DNA from 2 places in the Thermaerobacter litoralis genome. Region 2 is predicted to be linked to the other one. Evidence: riboswitches for the same ligand, from Rfam matches in the RefSeq annotation. Region 2 holds a riboswitch; the other holds the start of a gene.
What was found. Region 2 has a riboswitch for S-adenosylmethionine ahead of metE (5-methyltetrahydropteroyltriglutamate--homocysteine S-methyltransferase). Riboswitches for the same ligand answer to the same signal wherever they lie in the genome.
Positions count from the first base shown of each region.

Region 1: linked by a shared signal. The riboswitch ahead of metX (homoserine O-acetyltransferase MetX) and the one ahead of metE (5-methyltetrahydropteroyltriglutamate--homocysteine S-methyltransferase) in region 2 are both predicted to bind S-adenosylmethionine.

Region 1 is NZ_BAAIES010000005.1:174,938-181,863, forward strand. It holds gene ACYQ02_RS04235 (D-alanyl-D-alanine carboxypeptidase family protein) at 1-45, opposite strand, end outside; gene ACYQ02_RS04240 (hypothetical protein) at 413-1,192, shown strand; gene ACYQ02_RS04245 (hypothetical protein) at 1,516-1,935, opposite strand; gene ACYQ02_RS04250 (homoserine dehydrogenase) at 1,993-3,093, opposite strand; gene metX (homoserine O-acetyltransferase MetX) at 3,090-4,277, opposite strand; SAM riboswitch class I at 4,373-4,491, opposite strand; gene ACYQ02_RS04260 (helix-turn-helix domain-containing protein) at 4,798-5,118, shown strand; gene ACYQ02_RS04265 (hypothetical protein) at 5,519-5,974, shown strand; gene ACYQ02_RS04270 (M48 metallopeptidase family protein) at 6,036-6,926, opposite strand, start outside.
Region 2 is NZ_BAAIES010000008.1:412,335-419,260, forward strand. It holds gene ACYQ02_RS06930 (carboxypeptidase-like regulatory domain-containing protein) at 1-98, opposite strand, end outside; gene metE (5-methyltetrahydropteroyltriglutamate--homocysteine S-methyltransferase) at 429-2,762, opposite strand; SAM riboswitch class I at 2,859-2,970, opposite strand; gene cysG (siroheme synthase CysG) at 3,244-4,839, shown strand; gene ACYQ02_RS06945 (nitrite/sulfite reductase) at 4,845-6,626, shown strand; gene ACYQ02_RS06950 (phosphoadenylyl-sulfate reductase) at 6,828-6,926, shown strand, end outside.

The sequences.
Region 1 (6,926 bases), on a different contig from region 2:
CCCCTGCGGCCCGCCGGCCGGCGGCCGGTCATGCCCTCCCGCCAACCCCAATGGCACCTCCTCACCATGCGGAACGGCCCATCCGCGGGGATATCCTTCAGGCTGTTGGCCACCGGGCCCGCCGGTTCCTCCCGGCTCCGGCGCCCTTGCTGACGGTAGATCCTGCCAGCGGCGGCCCGGTTCCCCGCGGGGCGGCGGGACTAGGGCGGGCGGTGGGGAAGCGCTCGAGAACGGCGGGCGGGTTGGATGTCAGCCACGGCCCGCGGCGGCTGACGATGTGGGCCGCCATGGCAGCCGGCCGGCAGGAGCGACGCACGTCGCCCGCATAGACTAAGGGATAACCGGAGCCACCGGGCCGCAGGCCGGGTGGGCCGCCGGCCCCGGTGGCCGGGACCATCGGGAGGTTGGCCCCATGGGCGGGCAGGGACAGCTGGCCATCTCCGTGGAAACCCACCCGTCGGAGTTCCAGCGGGTGCTGGACGAACAGCGGCTGGTCTACACCGTGTTCCGGTCGCGCCAGCGCTGGGTCTTCCTCACCGAGTTCGTGCCCCAGCCGGCGGCGCAGGCCGCGTCCCACTTCGTCCACCAGGTCGTTCTGCCGGAGATGCTGTTGGACCACCTGGACTCCCGCTACGCCGCAGTCGACCCCGACGACCGCCTGGCGGTCTGGAAGCAGAGCCTCCCCCTGCTGACCCAGCCGCCCCTGGCCCGCGGCACCGCGGCCCTGCTCCTGCCGGAACTGATCCAGCACGGGCGGCTGAGCATCCTGGGCTGGTTGCGCTTCCGCGGCGAGCGGTTCCTCCGCAGCCTGGTGGCGGAGCTGGCGCGGACGGGCCTGCAGCAGCTCTGGCTGGAGCGGGCGCTGAAGCAGTTCCTGGGCACCCTGCGGCCACCGGCCGAAGGCCCGGCGGAACTCTGGGTCGAAGGGCAGGGGTCCACTCTGGTGATCCGCGAGCCGGGCGGTCCGCCCCTGTACCGGGAGTTCCTGGAGGGCCACCTGGATCCCCGGGTGCCGCTGGAGAAGGAGGACCTGGCGGTTGGGCTGCTCAAGGCCCTGCGCCCCCGGCGCGTCCGGCTGGAGGGCACCCGCCGCCAGCTGGCCGAGCGGTTGCGGGAGGCCGGGCTCGAGGTGGTGGTGGAACCGGCCGGGGAGGCCGGCGACGGCCCTCGCCGGCCCGACGGCGGGCCCTAGCCGGCCCGACGGCCGTTGAAGGTCACCCGCGGCCGCCCGAGGGCCGAAGAGGCCTGCGGCCATCCGAGGCCCGAGGAGGCTAGCGGCCGCCCGCGGCCGCGGGAGGCCGTCGAGGCTTGAGCCCGGGCCGGCGTCCAGCCGGGTCGGGGCGAAACCCGTCCCGTCGGGTCCACGTCCGGTCCACGTCCGGTACCAGCCTGGTACGAGTCCGGCACACCGCGTCCCAACGACGACGGCGGCGGAGACCCGCCGCCGCGTTCCTTGTGCGATCCCGCGAAGCAACCTGCACCAGAGGCCTGACCGCCGCCCGGGCGGGGCCGCGGTCAGGCCGCCTCGTCCCGCCGGTTCCAGATCCAGGCGGCGCCGACGAGGTAGACCAGCCACTCCACCGGCCACGGTCCGGCGTCGGTCAGGTCCCAGGCGACCCGGGCGGCGGCGGCCATCGCCACCACGGCCACCAGGCGCAAAGGCTGGTGCCACCGCCGCCAGGCCCAGTGGGAGCGCCAGGGCCGCGAGCCGGCACGACGGCGCAGCGCCGTGCCCCGCCACCGGGTTCCCGGAGATCCGGACCGGATCCCGCCGGGCCGCACCACCCCCCGGGCCCGGGGATCCCGGCCCCCGGGCAGCACGCGGAACCGGCGCCGCTGCTCCCGCTCACAATCCGGGCAATAGCGGGCACCCCGCCGGTCCGCCTCAAAGGTGCGCCGGCACCGGTAGCACTGGGCGAGATGCCTGGGGCCCATGCCGCTCCCCCCTGGAGGACCCGCCGGACCCGCCCCAGGGCGCGCCCGGCGGCCCGCTCAACCTTCCCTCAATCTGAGTTTAACCGCCGCCGCGGCCGGATCCTGCCATTCCCTGTCGAAGGCGCCGCCCGGCACCCGGCTTGCCGCCCGGGGCCGGCCGTCCAGGGCGGGCAGGGGCAGCCGGTCGCCGCGCCAGATGGCGATCAGGTCGGCCAGCACGGCGCTGGCCGTGGCCTCGCCGCCGGCCCCCGGCCCGGCGAAGCGCACGGCGCCCACCGGATCCGCCTCGATGAGGATCATATTCTCCACCCCGGCCGCCTGCAGCAGCGGATCGTGGGGTGGCAAGAGCTCCGGCTGCACCGTCAGCCGGGGCGCGGGCCCGGTCCACTCCGCCGTGGCCACCAGCCGCCAGCGGGCCTCCTGGCCGGGGCCGGCGGCGGGCGCCGCCTCCAGGATCCGGCGGAAGGCCGGGTCGTCCAGACCCCGCCGCTCGACGCTCGTCCAGTCCACCGGCTCGCCGGTGACCAGCATCGCCAGGATGGCCAGCTTGCGGGCGGCGTCGCGGCCGGAGAGATCGTCGCTGGGATCGGCCTCCGCGTAGCCCGCGGCCTGGGCCGCCCGCACCGCCTCGTCCAGGCTGGCGCCCTGCTCGACCAGGGTGAGCACGAAGTTGCAGGTGCCGTTCAGCACCGCCCGCAGGCGCCGCACCCGGTTGGCGGCCAGGCACCGCAGCAGCGGCCGGATGATGGGCACGCCCCCGGCCACGGCCCCCTCGAAGGCCAGTTCCACCCCCGACCGGCGGGCGACGGCCACCAGGGGGGCCAGGGACTCAGCCAGCAGGGCCTTGTTGGCCGTGATGACGTGACGCCCGGCCTCCAGGGCCTGGAGCACGTAGCGGCGGGCGGGCTCGACCCCTCCGATCAGCTCGATCACCACGTCGACCTCCGGATCGGCCAAGAGCCGCTCCGGGTCGGTGGTCAGCAGGGCGGGGTCGACGGCGGCGGCCCGCGGTTTATCCGGGTGGCGCACCAGCGCCCCCTTGAGCCGCGGCACGCCGCCCAGCCGCTCGACCAGCCAGGGGGGTGGATCCAGCAGCCGCTGCGCCACGGCGCTGCCCACGGTGCCCAAACCCAGCAGCGCCACCACGGGACCCCTCACGGGCGCCCCTCCCCCACGGCGGCCACCGCGCCGGGCGGGGCCGCCGGCGAGGCGGCCGGTTCCTCCAGCCAGGTCATGACCCGCCGGGCCACACCCGCCGCGTCGACCAGGAAGCTGTCGTGGCCCCAGGGGGCCCGCCAGACGTGCCAGGCGACGTCCTTGCCCGCCCGGCGCAGGGCCCGCACCAGGGGCCGCTGCTCGTCCACCGGGTAGAGCAGGTCCGAGGTGATGCCGAGGACGTAGACCCGGCTCTGCACCCGGCCGGCCGCGGCCTCCAGGCCCCCGCGGTCCCGGCCCACGTCGTGCAGGTCCATGGCCCGGGTCAAGGTCACGTACGTGGCCGGATCGAAGCGGCGCACCAGCTTCTCCCCCTGGTAGTGCAAGTAGCTCTCGATCTGGAACCGGAAGGCTTCAGCGCCGGAACGGGCGGCGGTGGCGTAACCGCCCAGCCGCTCGGCCACCGGATCGGTCCCCGGCGGCACCTCGGCCCGGCCGAAGCGCAGGGCCCACTCCTCGCGACCGCGGTAGGTGGTCATCGCCAGCATGCGGGCCAGCGCCAGTCCCCGGCGCGGCGGCTGCTCGCTGGGGTAATCCCCGCCCTGCCAGGCCGGATCGGCGAAGATGGCCTGGCGCTGGACCTCGTTCCAGGCGATGGCATGGGGCGAGGCGGCGGGCGGAGCGGCCAGCACCGCCACCGCGTCGACCCGGTCGGGATAGGTGAAGGCCCACTCCAGGGCTTGCATGCCGCCCAGCGAGCCGCCCACCACCAGGGCGAGCCGCTGGATGCCCAGGGCGTCCAGCAGGCGGCGCTGGGCGTGGACCATGTCGCGGACGGTGATGGTGGGGAAGCGCCCGCCCCAGGGACCGGCCCCCGGCGCCATGGGGCTGGAAGGCCCGGTCGACCCGTAGCAGCCCCCCAGGACGTTACTGCACAGGACGAACCAGCGGCGGGTGTCGATGGGCTTGCCCGGGCCCACCGCCTCCTCCCACCAGCCCGGGCGGTCGGCGGGGTCGTGGGCGGCGACGTGGGCGTCGCCGGTCAGGGCGTGGCAGATGAGGACGGCGTTCTGCCGCCGGGGATCCCAGCGCCCCCAGGTCTCGAAGGCCAGTTCGACCCGGGGCAGGTGGCCGCCCAGCTCCAGCTGCAGCGGCCCGATGTCCACACGGCCGCGACAGGGGATCACCGCGTCCCCCTCCCTCCCGCGCCCGCTCCCCGAAGGGGTTCCGGATACGAAATTACCCCTCCCGAGAGGGAAGGGCCGAAAGGAGTTCCGGCGCCCTCTCATCTCTCAGGATCCGGCCGGATCCTGCAGGAGTTGGCACCTTACCGGCCGCTGCGGCGCGGCCGGCGGTTGCCGGGCTTCATCGGGCCAGTCCCTCCGCCACTCTGGATAAGAGAGCAGACGCGCTCTGTTGTGGCTGTTGAGAGTGATGCTAGCATGCCCGGGCGGGGAGGTCAACGACCTCCTGGCTCTGGGCTGAAGAGTGTGGGTCCCAGAAGGGAAAGGCGGTTGGCGAGCCAAGGGATTGGTAGCCAGTCCACATCCCGGAGGTGACTCGCACTGGACTTGCCCCGGTTTCGTGGACACCCCGGCACTTGGGGCGTAAGCCCCGGAAAGGGTGATCCCCATGCCGGCCACCAAGCCGCCGGACCCTCCCGAGTTCCGCCGGGGCACGGATGGTGCGCCCCGCACCCATTGAGAGCTGCGGTGGACGCATGGGGTCCGCTGGGGTCGGAAGCGGGTCGCCCGGCTAATGCGGGCCATGGGGCTCTGTGGCGTGCACCGGCGCCGGACCCGGGGGATCACCCGCCGGGATCCCCGCCGCCCGGTCGACCCCCGACCGGCTGCATCGGGAGTTTGTGCCCGATGCCCCCAACCGGATATGGGTGGCAGACCTCACGTAGCATCGATGCCTTCTCCCGTGCCGTGGTGGCTGGGCCATGGGGGGACCGGCCCGTCGCGGAGTTGCTGGTGGACGCCGTTACCATGGCGGTGCGGCGTCGCCGGCCAGGGCCCGCCCTGATCCACCACGCCGACCATGGGGCATAGGACACCTCGTTAGCGTTCACCCGTCGCTTGGAGGCCCTGGGCATCGCCGGATCAATGGGTCCTGTGGGCGATGCGCTGGACAACGCGATGGCGGAGAGTTTCGACGCGCCCCTGCAACGGGAGCTCCTCGACCGCCAAGCCTGGCCCACACGGGATCAACTGCCGCATGGCGATCTTCGAGTACGTCGAAGGGTTCTACAACCGGTAGCGGCGTCCCTCGGCCCTTGGTTCCCTCTCGCCCGACGAGTACGAGGACCGTTGGCAGCAGGAGCGAAAGACTCATTCACAGGAAGGGGTTGTCGCGTAAGCCTCAACCTGTCCACGAAACCGGGTCAACTCCAAAGCGGGTCAACTCCAAAAAGGTGGTCGTCCCGATGGCCAACACCCTTTACCTCAAGCGGGTCGTGGAAGATGTCGTACGTCAGCACCTCGCCCAGCAATTTGGGGTGCCATTCAAGTCCCGGGTACTAAAGCTCGTCGCCGGTGGCACCCACGAATTCGACGCGGTCTCCGACGACGGCAGAGTAGTGGCATCGATCAAGTCCGCTTCGGGCAAGACCTCCGGAGGGAAGAAGCCAGCGGGCAAGATAAACGCAGCGGTAGCCGAGCTATACTACCTCACGCTTATCGACGCTCCCATACGCATCCTCGTTCTGACAAGTGAAGAGTTTTTTGGGATCATGGAGAAGCACCTTCGCGGCAGGCTGGCCCCGGGCATTTCCCTGATGTACGTGCCGCTACCTAATGATGTACGGCAGCGTATGACGGAAATCCAGGCGCTCGCCAGTCAGGAAGTGCAACCAGTACGCCAGCTGGACGGAATGTCCTAAGGCGTCTGACGTTTTCAAAGACGAGCGGCTTTGGGAGCCAATGGCATTACTACACGGGCTGCTAGGGGAGGGGCACCTCGCCGTCGGCCACCGAGGGCCCGATGGACCGGGCGGGCCGCAACCAGGCCGGCACGTAGCTCCACGCCGCCCGCAGGTGGCGGCGGTTCTCCGCCGCCCGAGGATCGTGGCGGGCCACCAGCCCCCAGAAGGCCGGCCCGTGGTGCAGGTGGACCGTGTGGCACAGCTCGTGGATCAGCACGTGCTCGACCAGCTCCGGCGGCAGGAACAGGAGCTTCAGGCTGAGCCGGATGTGACGGGTCGCCGAGCAGCTTCCCCACCGGGTCTTGGGACACCCGACGGACGCACCGGCCAGCCGGAAGCCCCGCTCCCGGGCCAGGGCCTCAAGCCAGGGCAGCAGGGTGGCCCGGGCCCGCCGCGCCAGCCAGGCCCGCAGGGGCGGGGCCCAGGCGGCCGGTCCCCGTTCCAGGGCACCGGCGGGCAGCGTGATCCGGCCCGCCACCGGTACCTCTTGGGGGAGGGCCGCGGCGGCCGGGCCGGCCGGCCAGAACCCGGGGGTCCCCGCCCCGGCGGGGGGCGCCGGCGCCGCGGGCGGTGAGGAGGGCGTCACCGGCCCGCCCGCGGCCGGCCCGGCCGCCGGGGGCCGGCGGGACGGCACGGCCGGCTCCGGGCCGGGCGCGCCCCCCACGAGCCACACCTCGCCCAGGGCCCGCAACCATACCCAGGCCGGCGGGCTCGGCGGGGCGGCCGGTAGACCGGGCGCCGGCTCCGGTGGGGCGTTGCCGCTGCCGCCGGCCCGGCGCGCCTCTTCCTCCAGGCGGCGCCGGGCCCGCTGGATCCACCCCGCGTGCTGGGCGACCACCTGGGGCACCCGGTGGAGCGCATAGCCCCGCGGCACCACGACCACCAGGCCGTCGGCCGGCGAGAGGACCAG
Region 2 (6,926 bases):
CCCTCCAGCCCGACGCCCGCGACCGCCACCACCAGGGCCACGCCGGCCACCCAGGCCACCGGCCGTCGCCAGCGGCGGGCCTGTGCCTTGCGCTGCATGCTCCCCCTCCCCCAGACCGACTGAATGGACGTTTAGTAATTAGGGAATTCGTTGGGCTTGACCTTTTTATGGTATGGGCACGGACAAAAAAGAATGGTCACGAACGAGCCCGCCGTGAAACTGTAACCCATCTAAATCACCTGAAATCATTCGACAGGGTTCACCCATTTGGCCAGCGCCTGTTGACTCCATTGCACAAAAAGGCCTTCCCCCACCGGGAAGGCCTTGCCGTTGGACCGCTAACGTCGCCGGCCCGTTGTCGATCGTTGTCAAGCCAGGACGCCGGACGAACCCGACCGGGACAGCCCGGCCCGCTCAAGGGGCCGCCGTCACCGGCTGCCGGCCGCCGCGGCCGCCAGCCCCTCCTCCCGCAGCTCCCGGGCCGCCTGGACCATGTGCCGCAGGGCCGGTTCCACCTCCTGATAGCGGCGGGTCTTGAGGCCGCAGTCGGGGTTCACCCACAGCTGGCCGGGATCCAGGACCGCCGCCGCCTTGCGCAGCAGAACCTTGATCTCCTCCACCGGCGGCACCCGGGGCGAGTGGATGTCGTACACGCCGGGGCCGATGTCGCTGGGGTAGCGGTGCTCCACGAAGGCGTCCAGCAGCTCCATCCCCGACCGGGAGGCCTCGATCAGGATCACGTCGGCGTCCAGGGCGGCGATGGCGTCCAGGATGTCGTTGAACTCCGCGTAGCACATGTGGGTCTGGATCTGGGTCTCGTCCCCCACGCCGCCGGTGGCCAGGCGGAAGCACTCGGTGGCCCAGGCCAGGTAGGCCGGCTGATCCGCCCGGCGCAGGGGCATGGCCTCGCGGAAGGCCGGTTCGTCGATCTGGATGACCCGGATCCCCGCCGCCTCCAGGTCCTGGACCTCGTCGCGGATGGCCAGGGCGATCTGGCGGCAGGTCACCTCCCGCGGCTGGTCGTCGCGGACGAAGGACCACTGCAGGATGGTGACGGGCCCCGTCAACATGCCCTTGACCGGCCGGTCCGTCAGGGACTGGGCGTAGGTGATCCACTTCACCGTCATGGGGCCGGGCCGGGCCACGTCGCCGTAGAGGATGGGCGGCTTGACGCAGCGGCTGCCGTAGCTCTGGACCCAGCCGTGGCGGGTGAAGGCGAAGCCCTCCAGCTGCTCGGCGAAGTACTCCACCATGTCGTTGCGCTCGGGCTCGCCGTGGACCAGCACGTCTAGCCCCAGCTCCTCCTGCAGCCGGATCACCCGCCGGATCTCGTCCCGCAGGCCCGCCTCGTAGGTGGCGTCGTCGATCTCGCCCCGGCGCCAGCGGGCCCGCAGCCGCCGCAGCTCCGGCGTCTGGGGGAACGACCCGATGGTGGTGGTGGGAAGAACCGGCAACCCGAGGCGCTGCCGCTGGCGCTGGCGCCGCTCGGGGGCCGGCGACCGCCGGCGGGCATCGCCGGGACCGAGCCGGGCCAGCCGCGCCTGCACCTCGGGCCGGGTCCGCCGCGGCGAGCCAAGGCGGGCCGCCACCGCCGCCCGGCTGGCGGCCAGGGCGCCGGCAACCGCCGCCCGGCCTTCGTTCAGGGCGCGGGTGAGGACGGCCACCTCTTCCAGCTTCTGCTTCGCGAAGGCCAGCCAGCCCTTGATCTCCGGGTCGAACGCCGTCTCCAGCTCCAGGTCGATGGGCACGTGCAGCAGGGAGCAGGAGGGGGCGACGAAGATCCGCTCGGGCCCCAGCGCCTGCCGGGCCCGCTCCAAGACCTCCAGGGCCGCCTCCAGGTCGGCCCGCCAGACGTTGCGGCCGTCGACCACTCCCAGGGAGAGGTGCAGGGTCGGCGGCACGCCGGCCGCGAGCACCTGCTCCAGCTGGCCGGGATCCCGCACCAGGTCCAGGTGCAGGGCCTGCACGGGCAGGCTCAGGGCCAGCTCCAGGTTGTCCCGCAGCCCCTCGAAGTAGGTGGCCAGGAACAGCTTCAGGCCGGGGGCCGCCTGGGCCAGCGCGGCGTAGGCCCGCCGGAAGGCGGCCCGGGCCGGTTCGTCCAGGTCGAGGGCCAGGAAGGGCTCATCCAGCTGGACCCAGGTGGCCCCGGCGGCCTGGAGCTCCCGCAGCACCTGCCCGTAAACGGGCAGGAGGCCGTCCAGCAGGGCAAGCCGGGCGCCGGAGGGGACGCCCGCCGCCTCCCGCACCTTGGCCAGCAGCAGGAAGCTCACCGGCCCCAGAAGCACCGGGCGGGCCGCCAAGCCCAGGGCCCGGGCCTCGCGGAACTCCTCCACCACCTTGCGGGAGGCCAGGCGGAAGGTCTGGTCCGGCGCCAGCTCCGGCACGATGTAGTGGTAGTTGGTGTCGAACCACTTGGTCATCTCCAGAGCCGGTACGCCCTGGCCGGGCGTCCCCCGGGCCATGGCGAAGTAGACGTCCAGCGGGACCTCGCCGCCGCCCGCCGGATCCCACCCGTAACGGGCGGGGACGGCGCCCACCATGCAGGCGGTATCCAGCACGTGGTCGTAGAGGGAGAAGTCCCCGGCCGGCACCACGTCGATCCCCGCCTGCCGCTGCAGCTCCCAGTGGCGGCGGCGCAGGGCGGCCGCCGTGCGGAGCAGCTCGCCGGCCGGGATCTGGCCGTCCCAGTAGGCCTCCAGGGCCTGCTTCAGCTCCCGCCCCGCGCCGATGCGGGGAAAGCCCAGGTTCGTCGCCAGCGCCATCCATCCTCGCCTCCTCTGCCGGCGTCCACGGTGGGTCCAAGGGGCCGGCACGAAATGAAAAACCCCCTCCGGGAGGGGGAGAGGGTGGCTCGCCTTTCCCTATCTCCCGGGAGCCGCCTCCCGCGGGAATTGGCACCGTGCCGCTGCCGTCCGGCGGCCGGTTGCCGTGGCGTCATCGGGCCCGTCCCTCGGCCACTCTCGATAGGGTGCTGCTGTCGGGCTGTATGGCGCCCGGGCGCCGGGTTGTGGGAGCCCCCACGGGATCCGGCCCGGGCGTTGGGAACTGCTATTCGGGACCCGGACGGGAACTCCTGCCGGGCCATGGCCGAATTTGCAGGACCTTGACACGAGCCGCCCGGCGCCCTTCAATGGAGACTAAGTTAATTAACTCACTCGTATTTTTAAGGAATAGAGCGCACCGGTCGCAGCCCATGGCCCCCCGGGATCGGGATGGAGAGCGACGCGGGCGGGAGGAACACCGATGCATACCGATGCGCTGGCTCCGGAACGGGATGGCATCACGCCCGGTTCCATTCCCTACTACCCCGTCATGCTCGACCTGCGGGACCGGCCGTGCGTCGTGCTGGGCGGAGGCGGCGAAGCGGAGGCCAAGGTGCGGGGGCTGCTGGCCGCCGGGGCTCGGGTGACGCTGATCGCCGCAGACGGCACCGAGGCCCTGGCCCGCTGGGCGGCCGAGGGCCGGATCCGCTGGATTCGGCGGGACTACCGGCCCGGCGACCTGGACGGCTTCATGCTGGTGATCGCGGCCACCGAGGATCCCAGCCTCAACCGGCAGATCCGCGACGAAGCCGACCGCCGTCACCTGTGGCTCAACGCCGTCGACGACCCGCCCCACTGCAGCTTCATCCTGCCCGCCGTCCACCGCCAGGGGGACCTGGTGGTGGCCATCGGCACGGGCGGCAAGAGCCCGGCGCTGGCCGCCCGGCTGCGGGACCGGCTGGCCCGGGAGCTGGGGCCCGAGTACGCCGCCTGGGTCGCCCTGCTGGGCTCGATGCGCCCGGCGGTGACCGCCCGCATCCCCGATCCAGAGCAGCGCCGGGCCCTCTGGTACCGCATGGTGGACTCTGAGGGGCTCGAGCGGATCCGCCACGGCGACGAGCCGGGGGCCCGGCGGCTCCTGGAAGACCTGCTGGACGCGGCGGCGGCGAACCACATCCAACCCGCCCCGCCGGCCGCGGCCCCGCCTGCGGCCCCGGCTGATCCGCCGCAGGCGCCGGCGAGCGGCCGGCCGCACCGGGACGGCCCCGGCACCGTCTACCTGGTGGGCGCCGGCCCCGGTGACCCCGAGCTCCTCACCCTGCGGGCCGCCCGGCTGCTGGCCGAGGCCGACTGCGTCCTCTACGACCGGCTGGTGTCGCCGGCCATCCTGGCCCGGGTGAGGCCCGGCGCCGAGCGCATCCCCGTCGGCAAGGCGCCCCGGCACGCGGGGTCGGGCGAGGCGGCGCCGCCCTGCAGCCAGGACGCCATCATCGAGCTGCTGGCCGACCGGGCCCGGCGCCACCGGGTGGTGGTGCGGCTCAAGGGCGGCGATCCCATGGTCTTTGGCCGGGGTGGGGAGGAACTGGCCGCCCTCCGCCGCCGCGGCATCCCCGTCCAGGTGGTGCCCGGCGTGACCTCGGCGGTGGCCGCCCCGGCCCTGGCGGGGATCCCCCTGACCCTGCGCGGGGTGGCGTCGTCCTTCACCGTGGCCAGCGGCCACTGCCAGGCCGGTTCGTCCCAGGATTGGGCGCGGCTCGCGGCGGCCGACACCCTGGTGGTGTTGATGGGCGTGGCGAACCGCCAGGCGACCGCCCAGGCCCTGATCGAGGCCGGGCGGCCGCCCGGCGAGCCCTGCGCCTTCGTGGAGTGGGCCGGCTGGCCCCAGCAGCGGGTGGTCCGGGCGACCCTGGGCGCCGTGGCCGCCGGCCAGGTCGCCGTGGAGGCGCCGGCGGTGTGGGTGATCGGTCCGGTGGCCGCCTGGGCGGACGAACCGGCACCGCCCGAGGACCCGCCCTGGGCCCCGCGGGACCAGCAACCGGCACCGCTGGGCTCCCCGGCCGAGATCGCCAGGAGGTGACCGCCATGAACGGTTCCAACCGGCCGTCCGACCCGACCCGTCCCGGTCATCCCGCCGGCCCCGTCCCGCCCGGCGGCCCGGCCCGTACCGAGCCCTCGCCGGACCCGGCATCGCCGGCGGCCGCCGCGGGCCACCGGCCGGGCAGGGCGCGGCGGGAGCGGCGGCCCCTGACCTGGGAGGAGGTCCGCCGGCGCAACTACGTCGAGCGGGTCAAGCACGAGAAGCTGCCCTTCGACCTGCTGGACGAGCTGCCGCGGCTCGCGGCCACCCACTACGAGGACGTGCCGGAGGACGACATCCTCCGCCTGCAGTGGTGGGGGCTCTACCACGACAAGCCCAAGGTCGGCACCTTCATGATGCGGGTCAAGATCCCGGGGGGCATCGTCACCCCGCAGCAGCTAAGGGTGATCGGCCAGATCTCCCAGCGCTTCGGCCGCAACAGCGGTGAGATCTCGACCCGCCAGAACATCCAGATCCACTGGATCGAGCTCAAGGACGTACCGGCCATCTTCGACCTCCTGCGGCAGCACGGGCTGACCACCGCGGGGGCGTGCGGCGACATCCTGCGTAACATCACCGGCTGCCCGGTGGCGGGGATCGACGCCGGCGAGCTCTTCGACACCCGGCCCTACGTGCGGGCGCTGGCGGACTTCTTCTACCACAACCGCGAGTACAGCGACCTGCCGCGCAAGCACAAGTGGACCCTGTCGGCCTGCCCCCACCAGTGCAACGCGCCGGAGATCCACGACGTGGGCCTGGTGGGCACCGTGGTCGACGGCCGGCCGGGCTTCGCCGTGCTGGTGGGGGGCGGCCTGTCCACCTACCCGCGGCTGGCCGACCCCCTGGGCGTGTTCGTCCCGGCCGAGGACCTGACCGCCTTCCTCCAGGCGCTGCTGGACGTATGGCGCTTCGACCTGACCTACCGGGCCAACCGGGCCAAGGCCCGCTTCAAGTTCATGGTGGAGGACCACGGCCCCGAGGCCATCCGCCGCCGCATCGAGGAGCGGCTGGGCCGCCCGCTGCCGTCGCTGGCCGAGGTACCCCGGCCCGCCGGTCGCACGGGACACCTGGGGATCCATCCCCAGAAGCAGGAGGGGCGGTACTACATCGGCTTCCCCGTCTTCCCGGGGCTCATCAGCGGTGAGCAGATGGTCGCCGTCGCCGACCTGGTCGAAGCCCACGGTGAAGACGTGCGGTTTACCCGGGAGCAGAACCTGATCATCACCGGGGTGGCGGCCGCCGACGTGGACCGGGTGGTGGCGGCCATGGCCGATCTGGGCTTTGCCCTGGACGTCAACCCGGTCCGGGGCCACAGCATCGCCTGCACCGGCAACCCCCACTGCAACTACGCCGTGGGTGACACCAAGCCCCAGCTGGTGCGGCTGGTGGAGCGGCTGGAAGCCCGCTTCGGCCGGGCGGTCGAGGACCTGCACATCCACCTGGACGGTTGCCCCCACGCCTGCGGCCAGCACTGGGTGGGCGACATCGGCATCCAGGGGACCACGGCCCGGGACGAACGGGGCGAGAAGATCCCGGCCTACGACATCCTGCTGCGGGGCGGGCTCGGCCCGGAGGCGGCCATCGGCCGGCCGGTGGCCCGCCGGGTGCCGGCCGGCGAGCTGGCCGGCTACGTGGAGCGGCTGGTCGGGTTCTACCTGACCCGGCGCCGCCCGGGCGAGTCGCCCCAGGCCTTCTTCCACCGCCATGGCGACGACGAGCTGCTGGCCGTGATGGAGGGGCGGCCGGGGGGAACCCCGCCCCAGGCCGCCGCCGGGGCCGGCGACTGAAGCGCTCTGCTGACGGAGGAGAGCCCTCGGCAAGGACGGGGGAAGCGCCCTTGCAAGGACGGGGGAAGCGCGCCGCAAGGACGGGGCAAGCGCGCTTGCAAGAACACGGGAAGCACGCCGCAAGGACGGGGGAAGCGCCCTCGCCCTGCAAGGACACGGGGGCGCTTGCACAGGGGCGCTTGACAAGAGGAGGTGGCCTGGTTGCAACCCGCAGGCATCACCCCGCCGACCCGCCGGGACGTGATGGACGACTACGAGGCCGGCCAGTGGGCCGTCCACTTCGAGGACAAGGAGCCGGAG